Regions from separate parts of the Streptomyces sp. NPDC030840 genome, predicted to be linked through region 2. Evidence: riboswitches for the same ligand, from Rfam matches in the RefSeq annotation. Region 2 holds a riboswitch; the other holds the start of a gene.

Region 1 (7,357 bases), on a different contig from region 2:
GTACACGGTGCCGTTGTGCAGGACGAGCTCACCGAGCTTGGGCGTACCTCCCTGGTCAAGGACACGCAGCGGGTCCTCGTCGTCACAGATGGGCAGCAGCGCCGGAAAGAACCGCAGGTTCTCCTCGAAGAGGTCGTACGCCGAGGAGACCCACCGCTCCCCGAACCACGTACGCGGCCGCACCCCCTGCGCCTGGAGCTCCGGCGGCCGGGTGTCGGTGGACTGCTGGAACAGCGGGGGCCGCGACTCCCGCCACAACTCGTGCCCGAACAGGAACGGGGCGTTGGCGCCCACGGCGACCTGCGCAGCGGCCACCGCCTGCGCCGCGTTCCACACGCCGGCGAACCGCTCCGGAGTGACCTGGAGGTGCAGTTGCACGGAGGTGCAGGCGGCTTCGGGCGCGATCGACTTCGACGTGCACACGAGCCGCTCCACGCCGTCGATGTCGAGCGTGAAGTCCTCTCCGCGGGCGGCCACGATCTGGTCGTTGAGCAGGGTGTAGCGGTCCACGTCGGAGAGATTCGAGGAGACCAGGTCGTCCCGGCCGAGCGTGGGCAGAATGCCAATCATCACGATGCCCGCGTCGAGCTCGCCCGCCTTCCGGTCCGCATAGGCCAGAGACGTGCGCAACTCCTCGGAAAGCCGGTCGAATACGCGGCCCCCCAATCGATGTGGGGCTATGTTCACTTCCAGGTTGAACATGGCGAGTTCTGTTTGGAAATCCCGGCTCGCTATACGCTCCAGCACCTGGGCATTCATCATTCTGGGCAGTCCGTCGGCACCCACGAGATTCAGCTCGATCTCCAGCCCCATCAGGTTCTTGGGCCGGTCGAACCGCTTCTCCGCCAACAAGCGCTCGAGCCCCGTCAGGCACTGACGGAGCTTGTCGCGGTAGCGGTGTCGATCGGACAGGTCGAACGACCCCGCCACGACCTTCTCCCCCATCGAAGTGTCCCCTCCTCTGATGGGCAGGCCGACGGGCCGGCCGCTGCTGTCCCGGGTCACGGTGGATGATGCCCAGGCAGCGCGATCGATAACGTCCCACGTCGGGTCGCTCGATAGTGCCCCCGGGCGAGTCCGGGACCCGCTACGCTGAACGAGTACCCATTGGCACATTCAGTAGGCATGAAGTAGAACGCGGTTTCTACGTCCGACGACCTCGTGAAAAACGCCGACGAGAACCAGCCGACCGTCGCCCGGAGAAATTCCGAGGTCACCGGCTCACACGTCACGTGTAATCGGGATGAACCCTCGCATTATCGAGACCGAATGGTGCCTTGCTCTTCATATCCGGGACGGCTAGCCGAAACATCGCCTGAACACGTCTCGTATAAAATCCGCAAAACGAGGCAGAGAGCTGGCGCTCGCGGTCCTCGGCCTGCCGTCAGGTGACGTACGGCAGACCGCCCTCCCGCACCGGACCCACCGGACCCCTGGCCCCCGCCTCTCTGATCCCGAGAGCTGACAGCGCCGTCCGCCCCCGCCCTCGCGCCACCGTGCCTGTCGAATGAGAGGCGACCCATCATGCCGCTGCATGTACCCCCGGCTCCCGCGCCCGCACTGCGCACCGTCCTCACGGCACTCGGTTCCCCCACCGCCGTCCGCGAGGCACGCACCCCGTCCCTGCGCAACGCCCAGGGGCCCGTCACGCCCGAACTCCCGCTGCCCGTCCACGTACTCGACCGCATCACCCCCGAAGGCGCGTCCGCCACCCGGCTGGCCGGCTGGCGCTTCCTGATCCGCTCCGCCGGCCGCGCGGTGGCCGCGGCGGAAACCAGGCTGACGCCCGACGGCTGGGCCTTCTCGCACTTCTTCGAGGGCCCCTACGTCGCCGCCACCGAGCTCGCCCTGCGCGAGGCCGAGTCCGTGCAGCAGCCGTATCAGGCGCGTCTGCTGTCGGTACCCGAGCTGTACATGCTCACACTCTGGCTGCACGGCGACTGCCCCGAGGACGGAGCGGCCGGCCACCCGGCCGCCACGGACCTCCTCGTTCCCCTGGCCCCCGCCCCACCCGGTATCGCGGCCAACCGTCCGCACCGGGTCGCGGATCTGCTGCCGCTCCTGACCCACCGGGTGACTCCCGCCCCGTTGCTCAGCGCCTGACCCCCTCATCCCCGACGGCCACGGCTTCCGTACCCCGCCCCGGGAAGGACCGGCGGCGGGGTACCGCTTTCTCCTCGGCTAAATTCCCTGCTCTTACGGGCGAGATAATGCTCATACGAGCCAGAAAACTCCCCGACGGGCTTTGACTAGCCCAATTCGGCCACGGCAAACCACCCGAAGGGACCCTGCCGTCGCGATGAACCAACCGTGTGTGAGATGCGTCATCAATCTGTGAGAAAGCGGTGCCGCAAAATCGCTGCGGATTGACGCTCGTAGGGCAACACTGGGACCGACCGACTTATCACCACGGGGGCGGCCATGAACAACGCTTCAAGCCGCGAGTCAGCCACGACAGCCATCCCACACACCACGACAACCCGAAAGATCCCGACCACCATGTGCCAGCACCAGCCACCGTGTCCGACAGCCGAATCCGCCGACCGGGAGTCCGCCCGCCTCGTGGCGCACCACCCGGAGCAGGGGTGGAGCCTCCTGTGCAACGGCGTTCTGCTCTTCGAGGACACCGGTGAGCTCCTGCCCGACGGCCAGATCATCGCCCCGCGACGCCCGCAGGCGATGACGGTCGCCTGAGCCGAGGGCGACACGGGCGGGCGCCCGCCCGGAGAAACAAGGGGCCGGCCGGAGAAGCACTCTCCGAACCGGCCCCGACGCGTATCCAGGCGTGATTACCCTTCGTAAGCGTCAAGCGGCGGGCAGGAGCAGACCAGGTTGCGGTCGCCGAAGGCCTGGTCGATCCGGCGCACCGGCGGCCAGTACTTGTCCGCGGCCGACACACCCGCCGGGAACACGGCCTCCTCACGGGAGTACGCGTGGTCCCAGTCCTCGCCGAGCGCGGCGGCCGTGTGCGGGGCTCCCCGCAGCGGGTTGTCGTCCGCGGGCCACTGCCCCGACCCCACGCGCTCGATCTCCGCGCGGATCGCGATCATCGCCTCGCAGAACCGGTCCAGCTCGGCGAGGTCCTCGGACTCGGTCGGCTCGATCATCAGCGTCCCCGCCACCGGGAACGACATGGTCGGCGCGTGGAAGCCGTAGTCGATCAGCCGCTTGGCGACGTCGTCGACGGTCACGCCGGTCGCCTTGGTCAGCGGCCGCAGGTCGATGATGCACTCGTGCGCCACGAGCCCGCCGGGACCGGTGTAGAGCACCGGGTAGTGCGGCTCCAGCCGCTTGGCGATGTAGTTGGCGCTGAGGACGGCCACCTGCGTGGCGCGCTTGAGCCCCTCGCCACCCATGAGCCGGACGTACGCCCAGGAGATGGGCAGGATGCCCGCGGAGCCCCACGGGGCGGCCGAGATCGGGCCCACGCCCGTCTCGGGCCCGGCCGCGGGCTGGAGCGGGTGGTTCGGCAGGTACGGCGCCAGGTGCGCCCGTACTCCGACCGGACCCACGCCCGGACCGCCGCCACCGTGCGGGATGCAGAACGTCTTGTGCAGGTTCAGGTGCGAGACGTCACCGCCGAAGTGCCCCGGCTTGGCCAGGCCCACCAGCGCGTTGAGGTTCGCGCCGTCGATGTACACCTGGCCGCCCGCGTCGTGCACCGCCGCGCAGACCTCGCCGACGTGCTCCTCGAACACTCCGTGCGTCGACGGGTACGTGATCATCAGCACCGCCAGTTCGTCGCGGTACTGCTCGATCTTGGCGCGCAGGTCCTCGACGTCGATCTCGCCGTCCTCCGCGGTCTTCACGACGACGACCTTCATGCCCGCCATGACGGCGCTGGCCGCGTTCGTACCGTGCGCGGAGGACGGAATGAGGCATACCGTGCGCTGCTCGTCACCGCGTGCCCGGTGGTAGCCGCGTACGGCGAGCAGACCGGCCAGCTCACCCTGTGAGCCCGCGTTCGGCTGGAGCGACACCTTGTCGTACCCGGTGACCTCGGCGAGACGCTCCTCAAGCTCGGTGATCAGCGCGAGGTAGCCCTGCGCCTGGTCGGCGGGCGCGAAGGGGTGCAGCTGCCCGAACTCGGGCCAGGTGACCGGTTCCATCTCGGTGGTCGCGTTGAGCTTCATCGTGCAGGAGCCCAGCGGGATCATGCCCCGGTCGAGGGCGTAGTCGCGGTCGGCAAGCCTGCGCAGGTACCGCAGCATCGCGGTCTCGGAGCGGTGCTGGTGGAAGACCGGATGGGCCAGGTAGTCGTCGGTGCGCAGCAGCGCGGCCGGCAGCGTGTCCTGTGTCGCCGCGTCCAGCGCCTCGATGTCGCCCTGAACGCCGAACGCCGTCCACACCGCACCCAGCTGGGCCCGCGTGGTGGTCTCGTCGCAGGCGATCGACACCCGGTCGGCGTCCACGAGCCGGAGGTTGACGCCGTGCTCGCGCGCGGCCGCGACGATCTCCGCGGCCCGGCCCGGCACCCGCGTGGTCAGCGTGTCGAAGTAGGCGCCGTGCACCACCTCGACCCCGCCTTCCGTGAGGCCGGCGGCGAGGATCGTGGCGTACCGGTGCGTACGCCGGGCGATCGCCCGCAGCCCGTCGGGGCCGTGGTAGACGGCGTACATGCCGGCCATCACGGCGAGCAGCACCTGGGCGGTGCAGATGTTGCTGGTCGCCTTCTCCCTACGGATGTGCTGCTCCCGCGTCTGCAGGGCCAGCCGGTACGCCTTGTGTCCGTCCGCGTCCACGGAAACGCCCACGAGCCGCCCGGGCAGGCTGCGGGCGAACTTCTCGTGCACGGCCATGTAGCCGGCGTGGGGGCCGCCGAATCCCATCGGCACGCCGAAGCGCTGCGTCGTACCGACCGCGATGTCGGCTCCCAGCTCTCCGGGCGGCGTGAGCAGCGTGAGCGCCAGCAGATCAGCGGCGACGGTGACGAGCGCGCCGAGTTCATGCGCCTGTTCGATGACGGGCTTGAGATCACGTACGGCACCGGAGGCACCCGGGTACTGCAGGAGCACGCCGTTGATCTCGCGCTCGGCGATGGCGGCCGGGATGCCCTCGCTGAGATCGGCCACAACGACCTCGACACCGGTTGGCTCGGCACGTGTCTCGATCACGGCGATGGTCTGCGGCAGCGCGTCCGCGTCGATGAGGAAGATGCCCTTCTTGTTCTTGCCCATGCGCCGCGACAGCGCCATCGCCTCGGCGGCCGCCGTGCCCTCGTCCAGCAGCGAGGCACCCGAGGTCGGCAGGCCGGTCAGGTCGGCGACCATCGTCTGGAAGTTCAGCAGCGCTTCGAGGCGGCCCTGCGAGATCTCCGGCTGGTACGGCGTGTAGGCCGTGTACCAGGCCGGGTTCTCCATGACGTTCCGCAGGATGACGGGCGGCGTGAACGTCCCGTGGTAGCCCAGGCCGATCATGGAGCCCAGCACCTGGTTGCGGTCCGCGAGGGAGCGCAGCTCGGCGAGGACCTCGGCCTCGGTGCGCGCGCCGGGCAGTTCCAGCGCGTGGGCGTTCCGGATCACGTCCGGCACCGCGGCGGTGATCAGCTCGTCGAGCGAGCCGTACCCGACCTGGGCCAGCATCTTCGCCCGGGCCTCCAGGTCGGGGCCGATGTGGCGCTGCTCGAACGGGGTGCCCTGTTCGAGCTCGGTGAGCGGAATGCGATCGGCGGTCATGGCGGAGGCCTCCTGGTCTGACGCGACCTTCGAGGGACACCACGGCACGGGTGCCCCGACGGCCTCCCCCTCTGTCATCTCGACCTGAGAGCTTCACCGGCCGCCCGAGGGCCCCGGCTTTCACCGTCGGTGAGAGCGGAAGCCGTCGACACCCGCTCTGCTTTCCAGAGTGACCTCGTCCGTGCGGTACAGGGGCCTGAGAGATTCCGGGGAGGAGTTGCTCCTTCGGCGCCTCCGATGGAGCTGGAGGACTCTCCCGCACAGGGTCAGCAGCCGTTGCCAGCGTACCAGCGCGACCAACGCACGCGTCTTCGAGTGGCCACCTTCTCCGTTGTGCCTTTTCGTAGACCTAGGGATGAGTTGCACCATATGCGACGTTTTGGAGGGCCCGTGCAGACCGACATCGATCCGCGCAACCTGATCGGCCGCAAAGCGTTCGACCGCAAGGGCACCAAGATCGGCACGGTCGACGAGGTGTATCTCGACGACGCGACCGGAATCCCCGAGTGGGCCGCGATACGCATGGGCCTGTTCAGCCGTGACGCCTTCGTACCCCTGGAGCCCAGCGAACTGGTGGAGGGCACCCTCCGCGTCCCCTTCGACCGCGCCCTCATCAAGGACGCCCCCGACTTCGGCGTCGGCCGCCATCTCTCCCCGGAACAGGAACTCCAGCTCTACCACCACTACGGCCTGGACATCGCTCCTCCTCCCCCGATGGACCGGGAGTTCGGCCAGGTCGCGGGCACGGAGGAGGCCTGAACACCTGGGCGCCCGCCGCCCGCGACGGCCACGGCTTCCCCCGTACGCCCCAACGGCCCCCCGGCAGCCGCGGCCCCCTCCTCTCCCCGTCTCGTCCCGACTCTCCCACGCGTCTCACACCCGGCCGGCGGCCTCCGGTGGGCGCTCCGCACCCGACCCGTGCACGCTCTCCCGCTTCAGCCCTGGAGCCATCGCTGCCGGCCCGCCCGGTATCAGTGGCAGTGGATCGGCCGGCTGGAGGGCCTGGTCGTCGGTGCGGAAGGTACGGACACGGCCCGGCGCCGAGTCCGGCGTCTCGAAGCGCACGGTCACCCGGCCCAGCCCGCTTCCCTGCACCCACCCGTGCCCGAACTCCGCGTGCCGCACATCATGCCCGGCGGGCCACCGCCGCTCGGCAGGCGCGGCCTCCCCTCGCGCCGACTCCTCCGCCGTGTCCTCGTCCTCGAGGTGGGCCTCCCCCGCCGCCTGGGCGAACAGGTCCTCCTGCGTGTAGTCGGCGAGCCCGCTGACGCCCACCCCGAGCAGCCGTACGCCGCCCGTGGTGTCCACGGCTTCCAGCAGCCGCGCCGCCGCCTCCCGCACCACGGCGGGGTCGTCCGTGGGCCCGCGCAAGGTCTCGGACCGGGTCAGCGTCGAGAAGTCGTACCTCCGCACCTTCAGCACGATGGTCCGCCCGGACAGCCGCGCCCCGCGCAGCCGCCGCACACACCGGTCCGCGAGCCGCTGCACCTCCATGCGGACCCGGACACGATCGTGGATGTCCACGTCGTACGTGTCCTCCACCGACACCGACTTCGTGTCCCGCTCGGCCACCACGGGCCGGTCGTCGAGGGCCAGCGCCATGGCATACAGACCGTGCCCGTGGGCCTTCCCCACCAGCCGCACCAGCTCGTCCTCACCCGCCTCCACGATCTCCTCGACCG
Region 2 (7,357 bases):
ACGCAACGTGATTCGGACGGGGGGCAGTTGGGGCGCAAGAGGCCGCGGCTTACATTTACCCGTGTAGATGCGGACATGTCCCGCGAAAACGCCGAGGGTGTCTGTGGGTGCGCCGTGCGGGGTGGTCGACGAGCCGTGAGGGGGATCCGGGACGCTTCGTCGGGCCTGCATACGGGCCCTCAGTGCGGGCCTGCGGTGCAGGCCTCCAGCACAAGCCTGATTCCCCGTCAGTACGTGCCGGGGTCTTCCGTCCGGCGCGCCCGGGTCTTTCCGTCAGTACCCGCCCGGGTATCCGTACCCGCCTGCCGCGGGAGCCTGGGCCGGGGCCGCGTGGGCCTCGCGGTCGTAGAAGGGGCGGGCGTTGGCGCGCAGCCACATCGCCACCGGGTCGTACTCGTCGGACATCGCGACGGTGGAGACGGGCAGCCCGTCCGGGACCGCGCCGATGGACTGCTGCATCATCGCCCGCACCGAGTCCACCGCGGGCGGCGAGGTGTCGTACACGTCGAGCCCGATGGCCAGGTACGGCGCGCCGAGCGCGGGCTGCACCCAGGCGCGGCGCAACGAGCGGACGGCCGGGGTGCGGTGGGCGTTCTGCGTGAGCAGGGCGTAGAACTGCGGGATCTCGATGCCCGGTTCGGACAGCCGCAGGGGGCCGGCGGGCTGGCGCTCCAGGCCGGTGGCGATCCGGCGCAGGTCCAGCCAGGGAATGCCGACGCCTCCGCCGGGCGCGTGCGGGTTCAGCCACAGCCCGTAGTGGTCGGGGTACAGGGTGCGGGCCACGTCGAGGCCGTCGACCACCTCGTAACTGCGGTTCCAGCCGCTGGCCGAGAGCTCCTGGGCGGAGGTGACGCAGGGGGCGTAGCCGTGGCCCTCCACCTCCATGTTCCCGTACTGGGCGTCCGGGGAGCCTGCCTGGCCGTGCCACAGCAGCATCCAGACCTGGCCGGAGGACGGGGTCGCGAGCGCGCGCAGCAACGCCTCGTAGGCGTCGTAACGCCCGGGCGTCACCTGGCGCAGCATGTGCTCGACCTGGCCGGTCGCGGCCGTGCCGCTCGCGCTCACCCTTTTACCGCCCTCTCGAGAAAACCTGCACCTTGGATATGAAACCAGCTTAGGCGGGGTAGCTGACAACAGCCGCCCATGAGCTCGGGGCTTGTTGTCTGTGGGCGGCTGCGGGTTGTTTGTGGCTTGTCGCGCCCACGCGGCGGAGCCGCAAAAGGACACGGCCCCACGCCCCAGGCGCGTCCCTTGCGGGGGCGCGCCCTAGTAGCCCTGTTGGTAGAAGGGCCGGACCTTTTCGCGCATCCAGTCGCCCACGGGGTCCTGGGCGACGTCCAGGAAGACCATGTTCACGGCGTACCGCACCGGGGCGGTGGTCAGGGCGCGGGCCAGGGCGTCCAGGGGGAGGGCGCGGTCGGCTTCCCAGGAGGACAGTTCGACGCCGATGAACATCACCGGGTCGGAGGTCTCGATGGCGGCCAGGCAGCGGCGGGCGCTGAGTACGGCTCTGGCGCCGGCGAACTCGGCGGAGGCCGCGGCGAGGAAGTCCACGGGATCGTCCTGCCAGTCCGGCTCGAACAACCGCACCCGGGCGCCGCTCGCCGACCCGTCCAGCGGGGTCCGCCCGGCCCGGCACAGCTCGGCCACGGCCGGCGGCGGCAGCGGTACGCCGATCATGCCGTCCGGGTTCACCGCGATGCCCACGTGCGGCGGCAGCCCGCGTGCGAACTCGACGGCGGGCGCGATCGTGTACGACATGTGGCTGCCGACGACCTGGCGGAACTGCTCCTCGGAGCTGAACACCGGCACATACGCCTGCCCGTCGATCTCCATCGTCGGCAGGGCGAGCGGGCCACTGTGCGGGCCGCCGCCCTCGGGCAGGGGCACCCACAGGAAGCTGCGGCCGAGCACCTCCACGATCCGGCCGCCCGCGCCCGGTCGGCCGAGGGCCGCCGAGAGCACCTCCTCCAGCTCGTTGCCGGGCCATCCGCCGTGCGGATGGGGGTGCGCCTGTGCCGGGAAGTCCGCCGCGAAATCCATCGTCTGCTGCCTACCGCTTGTTCTCCGAACCGCTGCTGTGGCTGAACCCTAATGGGCGGTTGGGGAGGTGCGCCCCGTCAGGGGCGCGGGGCTGTGTCATGTGCGGCTCCGCCGCGTGGGCGCGACAAGCCACAGACGCCCCGCGGATACCCACCAACATCAGGGAGCTCTCACCCGGAGAAATCAATCCGCCGCAACACCCCCGCCGCCGCCCGGTCGAGCAGCACCGCTCCCCCGCACCCCTCGGGAAGCCGCCCCTTCTCCACCCCCCTCAGCAGCCGCGCCGTCGCCGCCCGGTGCCGGGCGAAGGCGAACTGCGACACCCCGCGCCCACGCTCCCGCTGGCCGTCACGGGCCTCGTCGGGGGTGACGTCGAGGAGCAGCAGATGCAGCGTGCCGCCCCGGCGGCGGGCCTCGCGGGCGAGCCAGCCGCGCACCCAGGCCTGCGTACCGCAGTCGTGCACGACGACACCGGCGCCGGTGCGCAGCGCGCGGCGGAGCCCGGCGTAGTGGGCGATCCGCACGAAGGGCCGGTAGAGCGCGTACGGCAGGAAGCGGGCCAGACGGGCGTCCCAGCGGTCACGGGTGTCCTGGGAGTCGATGCGCGGACCGCGCACCGCCCGCCGCATGAGGGTGGACTTGCCGCTGCCGGGGAGTCCGGTGACCACGACGAGGTCGCTCGCACCGAAGGTGAGTCCGTGCGGGCTGCGGCCTGAGCGCTCGCGCAGGTCGCGGACGACCGCCGTCGGGAACGGGCCGCACGCCTCCCCGGCCGGGGCCGTCGGCCGGCCGGGCAGCGCGATGCCGTAGGTCGTCGCATACACCGTGGTCCTGTTCACCGTGATCGTCCTCCCCATGGGTATGGAGTCCCATCCCCGTCGAGTGTAAAGAGAAGGTAATCCCGGGGTCTCTCCTTTCCGTCCCCGTCCTGCCACAGCCCTGCTACAGGACGCCGTGCTCCGCCGCGGGTCCTGTGCGCCCCCTGTGCGGGAGGGCCCCTGCCGTGCCGGAGCGATGCGTGCGATGATGTGCGCGCCAACTGCATACCGGCCGCTTGAATCCGCGCGGGAGAGTTCCCAGACGAGCACGGCGCTCGACGCTGGGACGCCGAAGGAGCAAGTCCCTCCCTTGAATCTCTCAGGCCCAGTCACCGCGCGGGCGAGGCATATCTGAAAAGCGGGCCGTCCCTGACCTCAGGGGCGCGCTCCACCCAAGGTGCAAGCCGTGATCGTCCGGGTCATCCGTGGTCATGGCGAACCTCTCAGGTTCCGATGACAGATGGGGAGGAACGCCCTCGCCTGTCATGCCCCGGGAGACGACCGACCGATGAGCAGTACCGAGCCCCGCCGCACCGCCCTTGACGCCCTGCACCGCTCGCTCGGCGCGACGATGACCGACTTCGCCGGCTGGGACATGCCGCTGCGGTACGGCTCCGAGCGCGACGAGCACAACGCCGTCCGCACCAGGGCGGGCCTCTTCGACCTCTCGCACATGGGCGAGATCACCGTGACCGGACCGCAGGCGGCCGCGCTGCTGGATCACGCGCTGGTCGGCGACATGAGCGGAGTCCGGGCCGGCCGCGCCCGCTACACCATGATCTGCCGCGAGGACGGCGGCATCCTCGACGACCTCATCGTGTACCGGCTCGCCGAGACGGAGGCCGGATCTTCTCACTACATGGTGGTCGCCAACGCCTCCAACGCCCAGGTGGTGCTGGACGCGCTGGTCGAGCGCTCGGCCGGTTTCGACGCCGAGGTCCGCGACGACCGGGACGCCTACGCCCTCATCGCCGTCCAGGGCCCCGAGTCCCCCGGCATCCTCGCCTCGCTCACCGACGCCGACCTCGACGGCCTGAAGTACTACGCCGGCCTGCCCGGCACCGTCGCGGGCGTGCCCGCCCTGATCGCCCGCACCGGGTACACCGGCGAGGACGGCTTCGAGCTGTTCGTGAAGCCGGAGCACGCCGTCGAGCTGTGGCAGGCGCTGACCAAGGCGGGCGAGGGCGCCGGCCTGGTCCCGTGCGGGCTGTCCTGCCGGGACACGCTGCGCCTTGAGGCGGGCATGCCGCTGTACGGGCACGAGCTGTCGACCTCGCTCACCCCCTTCGACGCGGGCCTCGGGAGGGTCGTGAAGTTCGACAAGAAGGGCGACTTCGTGGGGCGCGAGGCGCTCGCCGAGGCCGCCGCCAGGGCCGAGAGCGCCCCGCCGCGCGTCCTCGTCGGCCTGGTCGCCGAGGGCCGTCGCGTCCCGCGCGCCGGGTACGCCGTGGTCGCGGGCGGCGAGGTGATCGGCGAGGTCACCTCCGGGGCGCCCTCCCCCACCCTCGGCAAACCGATCGCGATGGCGTACGTCGACGCCGCGCACTCCGCGCCCGGCACGCCCGGTGTCGGCGTGGACATCCGGGGCACCCACGAGCCGTACGAGGTCGTGGCACTGCCGTTCTACAAGCGGCAGAAGTAGAGACTGAGAGCGGTATCGCGTCCCGTGCCTGTCCCGGGCCGGGCCCCGTGCACGTTTCCGCTGCTCACATGCGTTTCCAGCAGTCCCCCATTCATCACCACTGCCACGCGTACAGGAGAATTCAGGCCATGAGCAACAATCCCCAGCAGCTGCGCTACAGCAAGGAGCACGAGTGGCTGTCGGCCGCCGAGGACGGCGTCGCGACGGTCGGCATCACGGAGCACGCGGCCAACGCGCTCGGCGATGTCGTCTTCGTCCAGCTCCCTGACGTGGGTTCCACCGTCACCGCGGGCGAGACCTGCGGGGAGCTGGAGTCGACGAAGTCCGTGAGCGACCTGTACGCCCCGGTCAGCGGTGAGGTCACCGAGACCAACGAGGACGTGGTCAACGACCCGTCGCTGGTGAACTCGGCCCCCTTCGAGGGCGGCTGGCTGTTCAAGGTGCGGGTCACCGAGGAGCCGGCCGACCTGCTCTCCGCCGACGAGTACACCGCCTTCTCCGCCGGCTGAGGAGTCGTACCCCATGGCTGACATGTCACTTCTGAACGCGTCCCTGCGCGAGCTGGACCCGGACGTCGCCGCCGCCGTCGACGCCGAGCTCCACCGCCAGCAGTCCACCCTGGAGATGATCGCCTCGGAGAACTTCGCTCCGGCCGCGGTCATGGAGGCCCAGGGCTCGGTGCTGACCAACAAGTACGCCGAGGGCTACCCCGGCCGCCGCTACTACGGCGGCTGCGAGCACGTCGACGTGGTCGAGCGGATCGCGATCGACCGGATCAAGGAGCTCTTCGGCGCCGAGCACGCCAACGTCCAGCCGCACTCGGGCGCCCAGGCCAACGCGGCCGCGATGTTCGCGCTGCTCAAGCCCGGCGACACGATCATGGGCCTGAACCTCGCGCACGGCGGGCACCTGACCCACGGCATGAAGATCAACTTCTCCGGCAAGCTGTACGAGGTGGTCGCCTACCACGTCGACGCGGAGACCGGTCTGGTCGACATGGCCGAGGTCGAGAGGCTCGCCAAGGAGTCCCGGCCCAAGCTGATCGTGGCGGGCTGGTCGGCGTACCCGCGGCAGCTGGACTTCGCCGCGTTCCGCCGCATCGCGGACGAGGTCGGCGCCTACCTCATGGTCGACATGGCGCACTTCGCGGGCCTGGTCGCGGCCGGGCTGCACCCGAACCCGGTCCCGCACGCCCACGTCGTGACGACCACGACCCACAAGACGCTGGGCGGCCCGCGCGGCGGCGTGATCCTCTCCACCGCCGAGCTGGCGAAGAAGATCAACTCCGCTGTCTTCCCGGGTCAGCAGGGCGGTCCGCTGGAGCACGTGATCGCGGCCAAGGCGGTCTCCTTCAAGGTCGCCGCCTCCGAGGAGTTCAGGGAGCGGCAGCGCCGCACCCTGGAGGGCGCCCGCATCCTCGCCGAGCGCCTGGTGCGGGACGACGTCAGGGCGGCCGGCGTGGACGTCCTCTCTGGCGGCACCGACGTCCACCTGGTCCTCGTCGACCTGCGGAACTCCGAGCTCGACGGGCAGCAGGCCGAGGACCGCCTCCACGGCATCGGCATCACGGTCAACCGCAACGCGATCCCGAACGACCCGCGCCCGCCGATGGTGACGTCGGGCCTCAGGATCGGCACGCCGGCCCTGGCGACCCGCGGCTTCACGGCCGAGGACTTCGCCGAGGTAGCCGACGTCATCGCGGAGGCGCTGAAGCCGTCGTTCGACGCCGAGGCGCTGAAGGCCCGCGTGACCGCGCTGGCGGGGAAGCACCCGCTGTACCCGGGCCTGGACAAGTAGTTCACCGCCCCCGGGCACCGCGCGCACTCGGACGTGAGCGCGGTGCCCACCCCTCGCACCGCCCCCGCACCACCCCGTACGTGAGGAGTCCCCGTGGCCATCTCGGTCTTCGACCTGTTCTCGATCGGCATCGGCCCGTCGAGCTCGCACACGGTCGGCCCGATGCGCGCGGCGCGCATGTTCGCCCGGCGTCTGCGGAACGAGGACCTCCTCGCCTCCACCGCGAGGGTCCGCGCGGAGCTGTACGGCTCGCTCGGCGCCACCGGCCACGGCCACGGCACCCCCAAGGCGGTCCTGCTGGGCCTGGAGGGCGCCTCACCGCGCACGGTGGACGTGGAGGCGGCCGACGAGCGGGTGGAAACGATTCGGCAGTCCCGCCGGATCAGCCTGCTCGGCGACCGCGACATCGACTTCGACGCCGACGCGGACCTGAAACTGCACCGCCGCAAGGCGCTGCCCTACCACGCCAACGGCATGTCCCTGTGGGCGTACGACGCCTCGGGCAGCGAGCTGCTGACGAAGACGTACTACTCGGTGGGCGGCGGCTTCGTGGTGGACGAGGAGGCGATGGGCGCGGACCGCATCAAACTCGACGACACGGTCCTGAAGTACCCCTTCCGCACGGGCGACGAACTGTTGCGCACGGCGAAGGAGACGGGCCTGTCCATCTCCTCGCTGATGCTGGAGAACGAGCGGGCCTGGCGTACCGAGGACGAGGTCCGTACCGGCCTGCTGGAGATCTGGCGGGTGATGCAGGCCTGCGTGGCGCGCGGGATGTCCCGCGAGGGCATCCTGCCCGGCGGCCTGAAGGTCCGCCGCCGCGCCGCGGTCTCGGCCCGCCAACTGCGCGCCGAGGGCGACCCGCTGGCCCGCTCCATGGAGTGGATCACGCTGTACGCGATGGCCGTGAACGAGGAGAACGCCGCCGGCGGCCGCGTGGTCACCGCCCCCACCAACGGCGCGGCCGGCATCATCCCCGCCGTCCTGCACTACTACATCAACTTCGTGCCCGGCGCCGACGAGGACGGCGTCGTCCGCTTCCTGCTGGCCGCCGGCG

What was found. Region 2 has a riboswitch for glycine ahead of gcvT (glycine cleavage system aminomethyltransferase GcvT). Riboswitches for the same ligand answer to the same signal wherever they lie in the genome.
Region 1: it holds a riboswitch for glycine, as region 2 does, so the genes downstream of both, gcvP (aminomethyl-transferring glycine dehydrogenase) here and gcvT (glycine cleavage system aminomethyltransferase GcvT) in region 2, are expected to answer to the same signal.

Annotation. Positions count from the first base shown of each region.
Region 1 is NZ_JBVIEE010000030.1:9,853-17,209, reverse strand. Features, by position in the region: gene ACZ49J_RS40110 (glutamate-cysteine ligase family protein) at 1-945, opposite strand, end outside; gene ACZ49J_RS40105 (hypothetical protein) at 1,525-2,103, shown strand; gene ACZ49J_RS40100 (DUF5999 family protein) at 2,500-2,694, shown strand; gene gcvP (aminomethyl-transferring glycine dehydrogenase) at 2,790-5,675, opposite strand; glycine riboswitch at 5,850-5,944, opposite strand; gene ACZ49J_RS40090 (PRC-barrel domain-containing protein) at 6,066-6,434, shown strand; gene ACZ49J_RS40085 (DNA polymerase IV) at 6,549-7,357, opposite strand, start outside.
Region 2 is NZ_JBVIEE010000007.1:345,581-352,937, forward strand. Features, by position in the region: gene ACZ49J_RS18635 (enhanced serine sensitivity protein SseB C-terminal domain-containing protein) at 274-1,065, opposite strand; gene ACZ49J_RS18640 (enhanced serine sensitivity protein SseB) at 1,267-2,043, opposite strand; gene ACZ49J_RS18645 (AAA family ATPase) at 2,214-2,900, opposite strand; glycine riboswitch at 3,099-3,206, shown strand; glycine riboswitch at 3,207-3,331, shown strand; gene gcvT (glycine cleavage system aminomethyltransferase GcvT) at 3,370-4,503, shown strand; gene gcvH (glycine cleavage system protein GcvH) at 4,632-5,012, shown strand; gene glyA (serine hydroxymethyltransferase) at 5,035-6,300, shown strand; gene ACZ49J_RS18665 (L-serine ammonia-lyase) at 6,394-7,357, shown strand, end outside.